DNA from 3 places in the Paenibacillus polygoni genome. Region 3 is predicted to be linked to each of the others. Evidence: a T-box and tRNA genes for the amino acid it is inferred to sense, from the RefSeq annotation. Region 3 holds a T-box; the other regions hold tRNA genes.
The links. The T-box of region 3 lies ahead of tyrS (tyrosine--tRNA ligase). A T-box ahead of a tRNA ligase gene usually reads a tRNA of that ligase, here a tRNA-Tyr.
Positions count from the first base shown of each region.

Region 1: it has a tRNA-Tyr gene. The T-box ahead of tyrS (tyrosine--tRNA ligase) is inferred to sense a tRNA for this amino acid. The anticodon was not compared.
Region 2: it has a tRNA-Tyr gene. The T-box ahead of tyrS (tyrosine--tRNA ligase) is inferred to sense a tRNA for this amino acid. The anticodon was not compared.

Region 1 is NZ_CP127162.1:272,966-278,660, forward strand. Features, by position in the region: rRNA gene QPK24_RS01365 (23S ribosomal RNA) at 1-2,777, shown strand, start outside; rRNA gene rrf (5S ribosomal RNA) at 2,948-3,064, shown strand; tRNA gene QPK24_RS01375 (tRNA-Ile) at 3,114-3,190, shown strand; tRNA gene QPK24_RS01380 (tRNA-Ala) at 3,213-3,288, shown strand; tRNA gene QPK24_RS01385 (tRNA-Asn) at 3,293-3,368, shown strand; tRNA gene QPK24_RS01390 (tRNA-Ser) at 3,374-3,462, shown strand; tRNA gene QPK24_RS01395 (tRNA-Glu) at 3,495-3,566, shown strand; tRNA gene QPK24_RS01400 (tRNA-Val) at 3,575-3,650, shown strand; tRNA gene QPK24_RS01405 (tRNA-Met) at 3,660-3,733, shown strand; tRNA gene QPK24_RS01410 (tRNA-Asp) at 3,745-3,821, shown strand; tRNA gene QPK24_RS01415 (tRNA-Thr) at 3,872-3,947, shown strand; tRNA gene QPK24_RS01420 (tRNA-Tyr) at 3,958-4,043, shown strand; tRNA gene QPK24_RS01425 (tRNA-His) at 4,071-4,146, shown strand; tRNA gene QPK24_RS01430 (tRNA-Gln) at 4,167-4,241, shown strand; tRNA gene QPK24_RS01435 (tRNA-Lys) at 4,252-4,324, shown strand; tRNA gene QPK24_RS01440 (tRNA-Leu) at 4,338-4,424, shown strand; tRNA gene QPK24_RS01445 (tRNA-Gly) at 4,433-4,507, shown strand; tRNA gene QPK24_RS01450 (tRNA-Arg) at 4,513-4,589, shown strand; tRNA gene QPK24_RS01455 (tRNA-Pro) at 4,599-4,672, shown strand; tRNA gene QPK24_RS01460 (tRNA-Gly) at 4,682-4,752, shown strand; gene QPK24_RS01465 (TauD/TfdA dioxygenase family protein) at 4,827-5,695, opposite strand, start outside.
Region 2 is NZ_CP127162.1:2,591,755-2,597,449, reverse strand. Features, by position in the region: gene QPK24_RS12655 (cytosine deaminase) at 1-1,001, shown strand, start outside; gene QPK24_RS12650 (copper amine oxidase N-terminal domain-containing protein) at 1,532-2,065, opposite strand; rRNA gene rrf (5S ribosomal RNA) at 2,682-2,798, shown strand; tRNA gene QPK24_RS12640 (tRNA-Ala) at 2,849-2,924, shown strand; tRNA gene QPK24_RS12635 (tRNA-Asn) at 2,929-3,004, shown strand; tRNA gene QPK24_RS12630 (tRNA-Glu) at 3,007-3,078, shown strand; tRNA gene QPK24_RS12625 (tRNA-Val) at 3,087-3,162, shown strand; tRNA gene QPK24_RS12620 (tRNA-Thr) at 3,250-3,325, shown strand; tRNA gene QPK24_RS12615 (tRNA-Tyr) at 3,335-3,420, shown strand; tRNA gene QPK24_RS12610 (tRNA-Trp) at 3,427-3,500, shown strand; tRNA gene QPK24_RS12605 (tRNA-His) at 3,532-3,604, shown strand; tRNA gene QPK24_RS12600 (tRNA-Gln) at 3,625-3,699, shown strand; tRNA gene QPK24_RS12595 (tRNA-Lys) at 3,711-3,786, shown strand; tRNA gene QPK24_RS12590 (tRNA-Leu) at 3,795-3,875, shown strand; tRNA gene QPK24_RS12585 (tRNA-Arg) at 3,965-4,041, shown strand; tRNA gene QPK24_RS12580 (tRNA-Leu) at 4,055-4,134, shown strand; tRNA gene QPK24_RS12575 (tRNA-Pro) at 4,144-4,217, shown strand; tRNA gene QPK24_RS12570 (tRNA-Gly) at 4,227-4,297, shown strand; gene QPK24_RS12565 (ABC transporter ATP-binding protein) at 5,670-5,695, shown strand, end outside.
Region 3 is NZ_CP127162.1:1,653,043-1,658,737, reverse strand. Features, by position in the region: gene QPK24_RS07950 (S66 peptidase family protein) at 1-506, shown strand, start outside; gene QPK24_RS07945 (hypothetical protein) at 603-962, shown strand; gene QPK24_RS07940 (AGE family epimerase/isomerase) at 984-2,213, opposite strand; tRNA gene QPK24_RS07935 (tRNA-Lys) at 2,460-2,532, opposite strand; gene tyrS (tyrosine--tRNA ligase) at 2,778-4,037, opposite strand; T-box leader at 4,134-4,366, opposite strand; gene QPK24_RS07925 (MFS transporter) at 4,546-5,695, shown strand, end outside.

The sequences.
Region 1 (5,695 bases), 1.4 Mb from region 3:
CTCCACCTGAACACATAGGGTGGTTGAAGGCATACCAGGGGAACTGAAACATCTAAGTACCCTGAGGAAGAGAAAACAATAGTGATTCCGTCAGTAGCGGCGAGCGAACGCGGATTAGCCCAAACCAATCAGCTTGCTGGTTGGGGTTGTGGGACGTCTCACATGGAGTTACAAAGGAACCGGTTAGTTGAAGAGGTCTGGAAAGGCTCGCCAGAGAAGGTAAAAGCCCTGTAGTCAAAAGCCTGTTCCCTCCGAGACGGATCCCGAGTAGTGCGAGGCACGTGAAACCTCGTATGAATCCGGCAGGACCATCTGCCAAGGCTAAATACTCCCTAGCGACCGATAGTGAAGCAGTACCGTGAGGGAAAGGTGAAAAGCACCCCGGAAGGGGAGTGAAATAGAACCTGAAACCGTGTGCTTACAAGAAGTCAGAGCCCGTTTTATGGGTGATGGCGTGCCTTTTGTAGAATGAACCGGCGAGTTACGTTCCCGTGCAAGGTTAAGGTGAAAAGCCGTAGCCGCAGCGAAAGCGAGTCTGAATAGGGCGAATGAGTACGTGGACGTAGACCCGAAACCGTGTGATCTACCCCTGTCCAGGGTGAAGGTGCGGTAACACGCACTGGAGGCCCGAACCCACGCACGTTGAAAAGTGCGGGGATGAGGTGGGGGTAGCGGAGAAATTCCAATCGAACTCGGAGATAGCTGGTTCTCCCCGAAATAGCTTTAGGGCTAGCCTCGGAACAAGTAAGTCGTGGAGGTAGAGCACTGATTGGGTGCGGGGCCCGCAAGGGTTACCAAGCTCAGTCAAACTCCGAATGCCATAGACTTGTATTCCGGGAGTCAGACAGTGAGTGCTAAGATCCATTGTCGAAAGGGAAACAGCCCAGACCATCAGCTAAGGTCCCCAAGTGTGTGTTAAGTGGGAAAGGATGTGGAGTTGCACAGACAACCAGGATGTTGGCTTAGAAGCAGCCACCATTTAAAGAGTGCGTAATAGCTCACTGGTCGAGTGACTCTGCGCCGAAAATGTAACGGGGCTAAACACACCACCGAAGCTATGGCTTGATACTATGTATCAGGGGTAGGGGAGCGTTGTATACCGGGTTGAAGGTAGACCGGAAGGACTGCTGGACTGTATACAAGTGAGAATGCCGGTATGAGTAACGAAAAGATCAGTGAGAATCTGATCCGCCGAAAACCTAAGGGTTCCTGAGGAAGGCTCGTCCGCTCAGGGTAAGTCGGGACCTAAGGCGAGGCCGAAAGGCGTAGTCGAAGGACAACAGGTCGAAATTCCTGTACCACCGTAAATCGTTACGAGCGATGGGGGGACGCAGTAGGGTAGTGACGCAGACTGATGGATGTCTGTCCAAGCAGTGAGGCTGATGTGTAGGCAAATCCGCACATCGTAAGGCTGGGCTGTGATGGGGAGTGAAAATTACAGTAGCGAAGGTCATGATCTCAGACTGCCAAGAAAAGCCTCTAGCCAGATGAAGGTGCCCGTACCGTAAACCGACACAGGTAGGTGAGAAGAGAATTCTAAGGCGCGCGGAAGAACTCTCGTTAAGGAACTCGGCAAAATGACCCCGTAACTTCGGGAGAAGGGGTGCCCCGGTAGTGTGAATAGCACGAGGGGGCCGCAGTGAAAAGGCCCAAGCGACTGTTTAGCAAAAACACAGGTCTGTGCGAAGCCGCAAGGCGAAGTATACGGGCTGACGCCTGCCCGGTGCTGGAAGGTTAAGGGGAGTGGTTAGGAGTCATCCGAAGCTATGAACCGAAGCCCCAGTAAACGGCGGCCGTAACTATAACGGTCCTAAGGTAGCGAAATTCCTTGTCAGGTAAATTCTGACCCGCACGAATGGCGTAACGACTTGGGCGCTGTCTCAACGAGAGATCCGGTGAAATTTTAATACCTGTGAAGATGCAGGTTACCCGCGACAAGACGGAAAGACCCCATGGAGCTTTACTGCAGCTTGATATTGGATTTGGGTACGATCTGTACAGGATAGGTGGGAGCCTAGGAAGCATGAGCGCCAGCTTGTGTGGAGGCAACGTTGGGATACCACCCTGATCGTATCTAGGTTCTAACTTGGTACCGTGATCCGGTGCGAGGACAGTGTCAGGTGGGCAGTTTGACTGGGGCGGTCGCCTCCTAAAGAGTAACGGAGGCGCCCAAAGGTTCCCTCAGAATGGTTGGAAATCATTCGCAGAGTGTAAAGGCACAAGGGAGCTTGACTGCGAGACCTACAAGTCGAGCAGGGACGAAAGTCGGGCTTAGTGATCCGGTGGTACCGCATGGAAGGGCCATCGCTCAACGGATAAAAGCTACCCTGGGGATAACAGGCTTATCTCCCCCAAGAGTCCACATCGACGGGGAGGTTTGGCACCTCGATGTCGGCTCATCGCATCCTGGGGCTGAAGTAGGTCCCAAGGGTTGGGCTGTTCGCCCATTAAAGCGGTACGCGAGCTGGGTTCAGAACGTCGTGAGACAGTTCGGTCCCTATCTGTCGTGGGCGTAGGAAATTTGAGAGGAGCTGTCCTTAGTACGAGAGGACCGGGATGGACATACCGCTGGTGTACCAGTTGTTCCGCCAGGAGCATCGCTGGGTAGCTATGTATGGAAGGGATAAGCGCTGAAAGCATCTAAGCGCGAAGCCCACCTCAAGATGAGATTTCCCAACTAGTAAGACCCCTTGAAGACGACGAGGTAGATAGGCTGGGGGTGGAAGTGCAGCAATGCATGGAGCTGACCAGTACTAATCGGTCGAGGGCTTATCCTACAAGCTTTCTGAAGTAAAGCTACTTCGGAAGCATAAGCTATATAAATTGCAAAGATTGTTTCGTATCTAGTTTTCAGGGAGCAAATCCTGAAAAACGCTATTGGTTTTATACACACTATTTAGTGATGTACCAAAACCAACGCGGATCGCATTTGTTTCACAAATGCTCGTTTGGTGGCGATAGCGGAGGGGTTCCACACGTACCCATCCCGAACACGACCGTTAAGCCCTCCAGCGCCGATGGTACTTGGACCGCAGGGTCCTGGGAGAGTAGGACGCCGCCAAGCAAATACCCTTTTGGGTTATTTTTTCGCCTAATCGTTTAATTAACGATGAGGGCCCTTAGCTCAGCTGGTTAGAGCGCACCCCTGATAAGGGTGAGGTCGGTGGTTCGAGTCCACTAGGGCCCACCATTTAATCTCATAATCCCATTATGGGGCCATAGCTCAGCTGGGAGAGCGCCTGCCTTGCACGCAGGAGGTCAGCGGTTCGATCCCGCTTGGCTCCACCACTATTCCCTGATAGCTCAGTTGGTAGAGCACTCGACTGTTAATCGAGTTGTCACAGGTTCGAGCCCTGTTCGGGGAGCCACTTTTGGAGAAGTGTCCGAGCTGGCCGAAGGAGCACGATTGGAAATCGTGTAGGCGTCACAAGCGTCTCGAGGGTTCGAATCCCTCTTTCTCCGTTGCGAACTTTTTGGAATATTTAATACAGTAAGGCCCGTTGGTCAAGGGGTTAAGACACCTCCCTTTCACGGAGGTAACAGGGGTTCGAATCCCCTACGGGTCACTTTATATGGAGATTTAGCTCAGCTGGGAGAGCATCTGCCTTACAAGCAGAGGGTCGGGGGTTCGATCCCCTCAATCTCCACCATATAACTATCGCGGGGTGGAGCAGCTCGGTAGCTCGTCGGGCTCATAACCCGAAGGTCGCAGGTTCAAATCCTGCCCCCGCAATTGTAATACCTGGAACTGTGGTGTAGAGGCCTAACATGCCTGCCTGTCACGCAGGAGATCGCGGGTTCGAATCCCGTCAGTTCCGCCACTTTTATCTTAACTTCAGTAAAATGGAGTATGGTATATCGTAATCAATTAGCCGGTGTAGCTCAACTGGTAGAGCAACTGACTTGTAATCAGTAGGTTGGGGGTTCAAGTCCTCTCGCCGGCACCAGTTTCATTATGGAGGATTAGCGAAGTGGCCAAACGCATCAGACTGTAAATCTGCTCCCTTACGGGTTCGGTGGTTCGAATCCATCATCCTCCACCAGATTTATTTTTAAAGTATTTTGTTATGGCGGTCGTGGCGAAGGGGTTAACGCACCGGTCTGTGGCTCCGGCATTCGTGGGTTCAAGTCCCATCGATCGCCCCATTTTTAAACCTTATCACTGTTGGGGATTAGCCAAGCGGTAAGGCAACGGACTTTGACTCCGTCATGCATAGGTTCAAATCCTATATCCCCAGCCATTTTTAGTACGAGCCATTAGCTCAGTTGGTAGAGCACCTGACTTTTAATCAGGGTGTCGAAGGTTCGAGCCCTTCATGGCTCACTTTTATATATATGCGGTCGTGGCGGAATTGGCAGACGCGCACGGTTCAGGTCCGTGTGGGCTAACCCCCGTGGAGGTTCGAGTCCTCTCGACCGCACCATATATTTCGCGGACGTGGCTCAGCGGTAGAGCATCGCCTTGCCAAGGCGAGGGTCGCGGGTTCGATTCCCGTCGTCCGCTCCATATTTGCGCCCTTAGCTCAGCTGGATAGAGCGTTTGACTACGAATCAAAAGGCCGGGAGTTCGAATCTCTCAGGGCGCGCCATTTAAATAACGGGATGTAGCTCAGCTTGGTAGAGCACCTGGTTTGGGACCAGGGGGTCGCATGTTCAAATCGTGTCATCCCGATATTTATACGCGGGTGTAGTTCAATGGTAGAACTTCAGCCTTCCAAGCTGATAGCGTGGGTTCGATTCCCATCACCCGCTTCACAGTAAACCCCTTCGCGAAAGCGAAGGGGTTTTTTAATATTATTATATGGAGTATAGAGCAGGCAGGTGTATTAATCGGCCTGTTCTTTTTTTGGTTGAAGCGTTATACTTCTACGACCATCGATACCAATCGGAATATCGCCAGCGATGGTAACACGCCGTACTACACGGTGCTCATCGCCATAGTCATTAATTGCATAATGCTGTGTTGCTCGGTTATCCCAAACCACCACATCACCTACGGCCCAGCGCCAGCGAACTGTATTTTCAAGTCTGGTAACATGCTCTTGTAAAATATCGATGATTCGATCTGAATCTGCCGTTCTGAGCCCCGATATCCTTCTTACAAATTGTCCTAATAGCAAGTGACGTTCTCCTGTTTCGGGATGGACTCTTACTACCGGATGCTCGGTTTGATATACCGTCGAGACAAAGGCGTTGTTTTTTCGCTGCGTCTGCTCTCTTGCAGCTTCTTGTTGGGCAGATGCCGCATAATCAAAAGCATTGGAGTGGATTGCGCGAAGGCTGCCGGAGAGCTCTTTTAATTCAGGAGATAGATCTTCGTATGCCGCTGCGGTGTTGGCCCATACGGTATCTCCTCCAGCAGGAGGAATTACCACGGAGCGCAGAATGGATGCTTTAGGATAAGCTTCAACAAAGGTAACATCGGTGTGCCAAGCATTAGCACGGCCTCCGTGGGCAGAATCCAGTTCAAGTACAGCTTGGGTACCATCTTTAACGGGCACAGTGGGATGTGCATACAGTTCTCCTAAAAGTTTGGCAAATCGCTCTTGCCCCTCATCATCTAGTTGATGTTGATCCCTAAAGAAGAGAACTTTGTACTTGAGCAAAGCTTCTTGTATGGACTGAATGACCGCAGGAAAGAGATCCTCCGATAAATCGATACCTCTCACTTCCGCTCCAATTCTTCCGGCTACCG
Region 2 (5,695 bases), 940 kb from region 3:
CACATGAAGACGTTAAAACACGTTCCAAAACAGCACTAAAATGGCAGGTCGCACAAGGTATTCAGCATGTACGGACACATGTAGACGTGACCGATCCAAGTCTCACCGCTGTTAAAGCAATGCTCGAAGTGAAAGAAGAAATGGCACCCTATGTTGACATTCAGCTTGTTGCATTCCCACAGGAAGGTATTCACTCCTACCCGAACGGCGTGGAACTAATGGAAGAGGCGCTGAAGATGGGCGTTGACGTGGTCGGCGGTATCCCTCATTTCGAATTTACGAGAGAATATGGCGTGGATTCAATGAAGGTTGCATTTGACCTTGCTGAAAAATATGACCGTCTTATCGATATTCACTGCGATGAAATTGATGACGAACAATCCCGTTTCTTAGAAGTTGTAGCTAAAGAAGCTTACGAACGCGGCTTAGGTTCCCGGACAACAGCAAGCCACACGACGGCAATGGGATCTTATAATGATGCTTACACTTATAAATTGTTCAGACTTCTTAAGATGGCGGACCTGAATTTCGTATCCAATCCGCTGGTCAACATCCACTTGCAAGGACGTTTCGACACGTATCCGAAAAGAAGAGGGCTGACTCGCGTCAAAGAGCTGCAAGAAGCCGGGCTTAATGTGTGCTTCGGACACGATGATATCTTTGATCCATGGTATCCGCTTGGTACAGGCAACATGCTTCAAGTACTGCACATGGGTATCCATGCTTCTCAGCTGCTTGGTTACGATCAAATCGTGAATTCAATTGATCTTATTACGAAAAATAGTGCAAGAACCCTGCATATTGAAGATATGTACGGTATTGAAGAAGGTAAACCAGCGAACTTCATCGTTCTTGAAGCAGAGAATGAATATGAGGCGATCCGTAAACAAGCTGCAGTGCTTTATTCTTTCAGAGGCGGCCGCAAAATTGCCGAAACAAAACCTAGGGACACGTCAATCATTCTTGAGAATGGTTTGGAAAAAGTCACTTTCAATAAATAATTAAATGAAGCAAGCGATGCATCAAGCATTGCTTGCTTCATTAACTTTAAACCCCCGCATTGTATACAGGGTGAAAAGAGAACGTATACCGCGAACTCTTCCTGCATACATGAGGGGGTTTTTTGTAATAATAAATTTATATTATCTGCTATGTCATTTTTTAATGGCTAACTTAAAAGAATTTTGAGGGGTCTAAAAATATCCATACAATCAACGCGATGTTTAAACAAGTGAGACATAATCCGCCTATAAGGTAACCTGTAAATACTCTGTTTTTCTTTTTTTGGTAAATGATAAGTGGTACCAAGTAAAGCCATTGATAAAAACCAACAAATACATGATTTAATATAAAGAAACCATCATCGATCATACCGAGTAACATCAAGCCATATGCACCAAAATAAAAAACGATTACATAAACAAAACTTAATAAAAAACTCGATAAAAATTTACTGTTCAACTTTCCACAACCTTTCTTACAACTAAGAAGAGAGAATTACATAGTCGATCATTTGGGTAAATAAAAGGACTTATTTTGAATACGAAAGACCTGGGAAAACTGTATATTCATCGACGTTGAAAAAGTCTACTTTTTTCATAGTTTCAATTTTCCGTTTAGTTATTACAAAATCCCATATTTCTCCTTTTAAAATATCTTCATATAGAATAACTTTCACTCTAACTTTTAAGGAATGAGTTAATTCCTGTGCATCAACAATTTTATAGTCCATAATCGCTGGGTACATTCCACCTATAGGTAACTTATCATAACCTTCCACTGATACTGATTTAATTAATGCATCATCTCTTTCATCGTAACCAATCATAAATGTTCCAATAATGTTTTTAAGACTTGCCCAACCACTACCAATGAAATCAAGATCTTGTTTCCATATATCTTCCTGAGAAGGTATCGATTTGTCATTGATAGTTACCGTTTGATTCTTTTGGTTCCAACCTACATTCGCATCTAATGCCTCTGCTACCATACTTATAGGCACCATTACTCGGTTATTGACGATCTGAGGAGCTACATCTGAATTAACTTGTTGACCGTTAACCACGATCCTAATGTTCACCTTAGCAAAAGCTAAACCAACCATTATGCTAAGAGAAAAAACAACCACAAAAAGTGAGATGAATAGTTTCTTCTTTATTTTTATCGCCTCCATTTGTAAATGTATATAATGAAAGACGTTATAAATTTGATTGTAGTTACATTATTTGGTTTCACTATACGAAAAACTTCTACATTAGAAATATTGTTTATCATTCTATATAGTTATCTTTTGAAAGTTGATATTAAAATATGAGACTATTTTTAAGTGAGATGATAAATGAAAGATGATCAATGAGGACAGTGATGATTTGGAGGGTGCGATACCCTATTTCTCATGAATAAAAGGGGTGATTTACTATTAGAATAGCTCTATTCAATATGATATATTATTTATGTCCTCTTAAGAAAGAGACATTTACAATGTGCATATGATGCAGTAATTAAAGATATTTAATTTATTGATCGATGGTTTTTATTACTAGTTGAATATGTTTTTGAAATATGATAAATTATAAATCCGGTAAGGATTTTCTGACAGATTTTAAGCTGAATGTCCTTTCTAAGGTCTGATATTTTGCTGGTGAGTGTTCACTGAAGATATCACAGCGCAAAAATCATTGTTTGGTGGCGATAGCGGAGGGGTTCCACACGTACCCATCCCGAACACGACCGTTAAGCCCTCCAGCGCCAATGGTACTTGGACCGCAGGGTCCTGGGAGAGTAGGACGCCGCCAAGCAGTTAACCTTTTAGGTTATATTTTTACTGAATCATTTATTTTAACGATGAGGGGCCATAGCTCAGCTGGGAGAGCGCCTGCCTTGCAAGCAGGAGGTCAGCGGTTCGATCCCGCTTGGCTCCACCACTATTCCCTGATAGCTCAGTTGGTAGAGCACTCGACTGTTAATCGAGTTGTCACAGGTTCGAGTCCTGTTCGGGGAGCCAGCGGCCCGTTGGTCAAGGGGTTAAGACACCTCCCTTTCACGGAGGTAACAGGGGTTCGAATCCCCTACGGGTCATTTGATATGGAGATTTAGCTCAGCTGGGAGAGCATCTGCCTTACAAGCAGAGGGTCGGGGGTTCGATCCCCTCAATCTCCACCATACAATTGAAGCAGGACGAAATCCTGTGAATTCATCAAATTTATTCTAGCTCCCAATATGGGGTGTATGGTATAATCGTATTAATTAGCCGGTGTAGCTCAACTGGTAGAGCAACTGACTTGTAATCAGTAGGTTGGGGGTTCAAGTCCTCTCGCCGGCACCAGTTTCATATGGAGGATTAGCGAAGTGGCCAAACGCATCAGACTGTAAATCTGCTCCCTTACGGGTTCGGTGGTTCGAATCCATCATCCTCCACCAGTTTTTAGGGGCATAGTTTAAAGGTAGAACAACGGTCTCCAAAACCGTTGGTGTGGGTTCAATTCCTGCTGCCCCTGCCAATTTTCTAATTGTATAGAATAATGATATATGGCGGTCGTGGCGAAGGGGTTAACGCACCGGATTGTGGCTCCGGCATTCGTGGGTTCAAGTCCCATCGATCGCCCTTGTACAACTTATCGCTGTTGGGGATTAGCCAAGCGGTAAGGCAACGGACTTTGACTCCGTCATGCATAGGTTCAAATCCTATATCCCCAGCCATTTTTTAGTACGAGCCATTAGCTCAGTTGGTAGAGCACCTGACTTTTAATCAGGGTGTCGAAGGTTCGAGTCCTTCATGGCTCACCATGATATATGCGCGTGTGGCGGAATTGGCAGACGCACTAGACTTAGGATCTAGCGTCTTTGACGTGGGGGTTCGAGTCCCTTCACGCGCATCCTTTCATTGCGGACATGGGTCAGCGGTAGACTTTTGCCTTGCCAAGGCAAGAGCCGCTGATTTCCGTTGTCTGCTTTTATATTTTTTGCGCCCTTAGCTCAGCTGGATAGAGCGTTTGACTACGAATCAAAAGGCCGGGAGTTCGAATCTCTCAGGGCGCGCCATTTTTTTTAACAAGCCGGTGTGGCGGAATTGGCAGACGCGCGCGACTCAAAATCGTGAGGGAAACCGTGGGGGTTCGAGTCCCTTCACCGGCATTTATAAATCGGGATGTAGCTCAGCTTGGTAGAGCACCTGGTTTGGGACCAGGGGGTCGCATGTTCAAATCGTGTCATCCCGATATTTATACGCGGGTGTAGTTCAATGGTAGAACTTCAGCCTTCCAAGCTGATAGCGTGGGTTCGATTCCCATCACCCGCTTCATGAATAAACCTCTTTGCGAAAGCGTAGGGGTTTTTATTATGGATTTAGTCAGATGAGTGTGTGACACGCGCAAAACAAAAATTACCCGCTATGAACTGCACTCGGATGTTAGTTGATGTCTATCAATAGAATGTAGTTCATTTTACTAGTAGTCCTGATTTATCTGATTTTACAGAAGCGTAAGTAATGATCTACTCGGGTTTTCCTTTTCCAGGCTAGATATCGATACACACCTAAAAGCGAGGAAGCTGAAATAGATAAATTCATTGAAGAAGTGACTGCTATGGAAGATCCAAATGAACATAGACCTGTTTTTACTGAATTACTTCTTACATACAGCGTCAAGATAGAAGTAAACCATGGTATTCGAAATTAAAAAAGTACAGTGAAGTGAAAATCGACTTCTATTTAAAGTGATCGTATAGTACAATAAGTCATTTTTTTACTCTTCCCTATTCCTTAAACCCCAAGCCTCAGAATGGATTTAATAGGCTTGGGGTTCTTTTTATACGATGACATGAAAAACACACTATATGAATATTTCACAATAGATAATAATAAACATACTTACATACTTCGAACATATCCACCAAATACACCTCTCTATAAGTTTAAAATAGCAAATATTTTAAACTAGTACGGATGTAAAGATTTATTATCTTACACCTTACTATTTATTTATAACCCAAGAAATATATCCTAGTGTACTGCGATAAATCTAAATCTAACAAGAATAGAACATTACAGATTTCTGTCCGAGCGAGTGAGGCAACATAGCGAATAAAGGGCGTAAGTAAAAGACTTCTTTTTTAGTGGAAAATATATGGACAGTACCCGTAAACAGAAGGACGTGTACGATTAGGATGAATATTAGAATTTTAGCTATTGAGTTACATTCTACTTTAGAGGCTGAGAATACATTTAATGACATTGTAGAAATGATTAAAATGTGGGATAAATAGGTGTTTAAAAAAATTGAATACATCAAATTTCAGAAAAATTTAATTGTGATTTTGATATATTCTTACCGGGCAACGGTATCAAATCATGTGGAACTAAGTCACCTTTTCTTCGTATTACAGTGCGGGGATTAGGTTTTTTGTGTGAATCAACATTGAGTACTATTTACTGTATATTCTTGTGTTATAATGCAACAGCATGAACAATTATTCAAAAAGGATTTTAAGGATAGCCACATAATATAAGACGAAAACGGAATTTTTTAGATTTCTTATGATGGATTTAAAAAATTCATATGGAAATCGTAAGTGCGCGAGTGTCCCCATCAATGATTCATGAGGCACTCGCGCTTGTTGTTTATCGCTACAGATATCTAATCACATAATCAAATGTTTGAGGAGGAATGAAGATGATCATAGAAGTAACGGGTCTGGT
Region 3 (5,695 bases):
CTGTTTATAACTTTGAACAGTTCTTCACAGCCACTTCCATTCCCACCCCTACTCGCCGCATCTCTAATCCTCCAAGTATTCCAATGATAAGCCGCATCCCGGGAAATGTGACAGGTCCGCTTGTCGGAGGTAATCTCACTTCTTTTGTTGATACACTCGGTACTCCTTATGAGATTGATATCAGGAACAAAATTCTTGTACTGGAAGAGACACATGAGCCAACGAATACGGTGTATCGTTATTTAAATCATCTTCAGCTGGCGGGTAAACTCGAAGAGTGTGCGGGGATCATTATGGGTGAATGTACAGGTTGCCTGGAAGCTTACGGTGTATCCTATCAAGAACTGATTGAAGACGTGATTGTACCCTTAGGTAAACCCTTAATGACAAATGTAACGACAGCTCATGGTATTTACAAAGCCGCACTTCCTATTGGGGCCGTTGTAAATCTAAATACAACAGCTAATCAGTTGACTGTTGTTGAACCGACTGTCGTTACTTCCTAACCTCCATTAAACCTATATGATATACTCTCTTATAAGAAATCTCCTTCTAGTCTTGAACTGGCTAGTACTACATAAGAAAGGAGAACCAGAGAGAAGATGGAACCTACAGAACTCATTGCCACACTTGCGGTTATTTTATCTTGTATCCTGCTGCTTATCGTAATGAAAGTAAAACGCCAAATTAAAGAAATTCAGCTTGAACTTGATCTTATCAGAAATCAAACAGCTCGGGCCGATTTTACACCCTGCTCCTCTGTTTCTGATCGGAATCAAGGTCAAGCTGCCTCTTTTAACACGACATCTGAAGAAATAAAGGGGACTGCACTTGATGAACAGCTGCTGTTCATGATCCAAAAAGGTCAAAAAATAGCTGCTATTAAAAAGCTCAGAGAAGCGAAAGATATGGATCTTATGACTGCTAAATTGTACGTAGACAAATTAGAAGGACAGATATAGCATGAATTCTTTACATTACGATTACATCTTTAGTTTTGATTTCATTGCTGCGCCTCCAAATGCGAGCATAGCAGTCATTGCATTCGTAACCGGATGGTAATCCGCCTTAGGAGATGGACTTTTCAAGTTACTATACAAAGCGTTCCGACGATCAAGCTGCTCATACCATCCCCCATGCTCATGATCGACAAAATGTGTAAAGCAGTAGTCAAATAAAGAAATATAGAATTCTTTATATTCCGCTGAGTCCGTTCTCGCTGCAAATAAGGCAGCAGCTCCTAGAGCCTCTGTCTGCACCCAGTACAGTTTATCATTATCAATAACGGACTTGTTATCGGGAGAAACGGCGTATACAATGCCTCCATATTTTCGATCGACTCCCTTATTTGTTGCATGCCGGAAAAGAGCTTCTGCTCTTGGAAACAGCCACTCTTCCGGCTGATGTCGATCTAGCAGTTGCAACAGTTTACTCCACTCAATCGAGTGTCCAACCACAAATCCATAGGGACGGAATTCATTTTTTGTATTTCCTTTTTCATAATCCCAGTCAATCTTCCAGTTCTCATCGTAGTGTTCCCATAACATTTCTGTCCCGGACTGAGGAAGCAACTTAAACATCACCGAATGTGCTATCGTTCTAGCTCGTTCATCATATTTACCGTCCCCTGTGGCTTCAAAAGCTGCCATCATTGCTTCACACAGATGCATGTTTGCATTCTGTCCGCGATAGGAAGACGTTAGCGACCAATCTGCCGTTATTTCATCCACATAAAGTCCGTCTTCCTCACGCCAGAAGTGTTCTCCAAGTATTTCGTATATATACTCTATCATCGGTTTTGCTTCGACAATCTCCGCTTTATAGGCAGAAGCAGCAGCCAAAAGAGCAAAAGCATGTCCATATGCCATTTTCCTGTTATCCTCTACTCTGTGCCCTTTCACTTTCCAATAATATCCGCCATATTCTTTATCACGGTGTATTTCTTCTAAGTAGTTTAAACCACGCTTCGCCAAATCACGGTATTTATTCGAACCCGTTAAAATAGCCGCAGAGCTATAAATGTAAATCAAACGAGCTGTTCCAACAAGCGATCTAATCTCAGCATCAGGTACCGCTGCATCATCCAAATACGTGTTAAAATAACCTCCGTTAATTTCATCTTCTGTATGCTCAGCATAAAAATCAACAGTGTCTAAAATATGTTTCTCAAGGAAGGTAAGTTCCATAAATTGATTTCCATGAATGACTGTCATGACAAAACACCACCTATCCGTATTTATTGTAAAGCAGATAAATTCGTTCTCTATCTCCTTTACCCTAAATTCAGCTAGATCCTTCACCTTATTACCTAGTCATCAGAAGGAAATAAGGAATGTTCGAAAATATAATATGAGCACTAATACATATAAAAATAAAAAAAGACTGCAGATAGACTAGTAATTTAAACTAGTATATCTACAGTCCTGAGATGGCGAATACTCGGCCATCTTTAGCTAGGATGGGTTCTGAGGGACTCGAACCCTCGACCAATTGATTAAGAGTCAACTGCTCTACCAACTGAGCTAAGAACCCATGACTTTTTCATGTAAAAATCAATCAATGTGTCTATATTAACATATGAAATTTAATTTTGCAATATAAATCTATTATTTTCTTACCTAGATCTTACATTGAACGGGCAGATCTACCTAGTTAGATGTTAGATGTTATAAAACCGCGGAACACGTATTAGTGTCCCGCAGTTTATGATTGTAATGATAATGAACTTAGTTACCTAGTGCAGAAATACTGCAGCCCTGCTGTGGTTTCACTGTCTACTAGGACATTTTCACCAAGCTGTAGTTTTTCTTACCTTTACGAATAATGATAAATCGACCGCCAATGGCCTCACTTGCTGTCACTTCAAAGTTTACATCCGTAACTCGCTCACCATTCATCGAAATTGCACCTTTTGTAATATCTTCGCGTGCTTGACGCTTAGATGGCTCGATTCCTAGATCAACAAGCCAGTCTACAATATTTTTCGATTCATTCGTTGCTTCAAAGGTTGGCATTTCTTTAAACCCTTGCTCAATTTCATCTGCCGTAAGGGATTTAATATCGCCGCTGAAGAGTGCTGCTGTAATACGAAGCGCTTGCTCAAGCATTTCTTCGCCATGTACAAATCTTGTCATTTCTTCAGCAAGCTTCTTCTGAGCTTCCCGCTTATGCGGTTCTGTCTCTACTTTTTCAGCCAGCCCGTCAATTTCTTCTTTGGAGAGGAAGGTAAAGTACTTCAAATATTTCACAACATCGCGATCATCCGTGTTAGCCCAGAATTGGTAGAACTCAAATGGAGTTGTTTTCTTCGGATCGAGCCAGATCGAACCACCCGCTGATTTACCGAATTTCGTTCCATCTGCTTTCAGCATCAGCGGAATTGTCAGACCGAATGCTTTTGCTTCTGCTCCTTCTTTTTTCCGGATCAGATCTAGACCGCTTGTAATGTTACCCCACTGATCAGAACCGCCGATTTGCAGCTGAACATCTTCGTTCTGGTACAAATGCAAGAAGTCCAGAGACTGCAGAATTTGGTAAGAAAACTCGGTAAAGGAAATACCACTTTCGAGTCTGCTTGCTACCACATCCTTAGCAAGCATGGAATTGAGGCTAAAGTTTTTACCATAGTCGCGCAAGAATTCAATGACATTAATCTTATGGGTCCAGTCATAGTTATTAACCATGCGAATTTGGTTATCGCCTTCTGTAATAAACAGTTTTTTCATTTGGTTCGTGAGTGCATCCACGTTCGCTTGTACTTCTTCGAGTGTTTGCAGTGAACGTTCTGATTGACGCCCACTTGGATCTCCAATGGTTCCCGTAGCCCCGCCGATCAGAATCACCGGACGATGCCCGGCTAGTTGGAATCGTTTGAGTACCATGAAGGGAATCAAGTGACCAATATGCATACTATCGCCGGTTGGATCTACACCGCAGTACAGAGATATTGACTTTTGGCTCGTTAATTCCCTAAGACCTTCCGCATCCGTTTGTTGATTAATGGCGTCCCGCCATTCCAGTTCATCAATAATATTCACAGTGATAACACTCCTTTAGGTTCGTAAGTTTTCTTATAATTAGAGATAGACCAGCACGGCAAATATAAAAAAAATCGTCCCTATGTCTATTGTAGACATAGGGACGATTGAACAACCGTGGTACCACCCAGATTGCATAAATGAACGCCACACATCATATGTGCCATTTATGCCGCTTTTATCACGAGGTATCGTTCGCCACTTCCGCTCGGCATTACCCGAGATACTCCAGAGTGTAATTCGCGATCTTAGTGTGTACCGGGTTCCATCAACCCCCGGCTTTCTAGAACAGGGACTAAGCTGCTACTGGGCTCTTTCAACGTATATCATATATAAGATTATTGACAGTATAGAGAAATAATTTTTTGATGTCAACCATTGAGGTTAGGGTGTAAATCGATAATTTTCACAATAACGTTATAATTTACTTTGTCATCCCATTTTTTATCGTCCATGAGAATGTTAGAATGAATTTATATGTTCAAAAATTTCATTAGGAGCAAAAGAATTGCGTACACATCCAATTAATTTTCTGCGTATTACAGGCCTATTAGATGGTTTTTCATTTTTATTCTTGTTATGTATCGCCATGCCAATGAAGTATGCCCTCGGCATCGATGCAGCAGTTTCGGTCATGGGTAGTATTCACGGTGCTGTCTTCTGCCTATATGCTCTTGCGATCCTTTATGCTGCTATTCGGGTCAATTGGAGCTTATGGTGGTCAGCTGCAGCATTCATTGTCGCCTTTATTCCATTTGGCAATTTTGTATTTGATTTTAAGCTGAAGAAAGCTGTAACTAAATACAAGATGAAACCTTTTAATCCTGCCCTGATTGTATATAGTATTGTGTTCTTCTCTTTTATCGATTTATTTGCACAACTGCCCGTTATGAGCACATTTGCAGCTTCCGTTGGGGCAAGCACATTTATTGTAGGCTTTGTGGTAGGACTATATTCATTAACCAATACAGCGGGCAATGTCTTATCAGGTATTCTGACCGATAAGATCGGACCTTTTAAGTTACTGATGGCCGGATTAGTATTAACAAGCTGTACATTGCTGCTATATTATTTTGTCGAATCACCTGCGTTTCTGATCATTGTACGTATTTTTCATGGTTTTGTGGCTGGACTCATTGTTCCTGCTGCGTTCACCTTCTCTGCAAATACAACGATCAATAATGAACAAGGTAAAAAAGTTGCATTCACCGGCACCTTTGTAGGGCTAGCTGCGATTATCGGACCTGCTTTCAGCGGAATTATGGCAAGTAAAACCTCAGTCCCTTTCGTTTTTACTTGTATAGCCGTATTGGGACTCATTCTAGCCGTATTATCTGCTATCTTTCTTCGTAAATATAAAGTGTCTAAGACAGAAAAAGAGGTTAACGTCCACACATCCGCTGGATCGTTCTTTAATATAGGGGTGATTAAAGCCTATTGCGGAGCATTTTTCTTAATGTTCTCTCAAGGCGTAATTGCTTATTTACTACCCCTGCATGTTCAAACGCTTGGATATGATTCGAGATTAAGCGGCACGCTGCTTAGTACGTTCGGGATTATTGCTGTTCTCATGTTTGTCCTTCCTACGAATCGTATTTTCGATCGTGTTGCTCCATCGGTAACGATGGCAATTGGAATGGGTCTGCTTGGAATTAGTC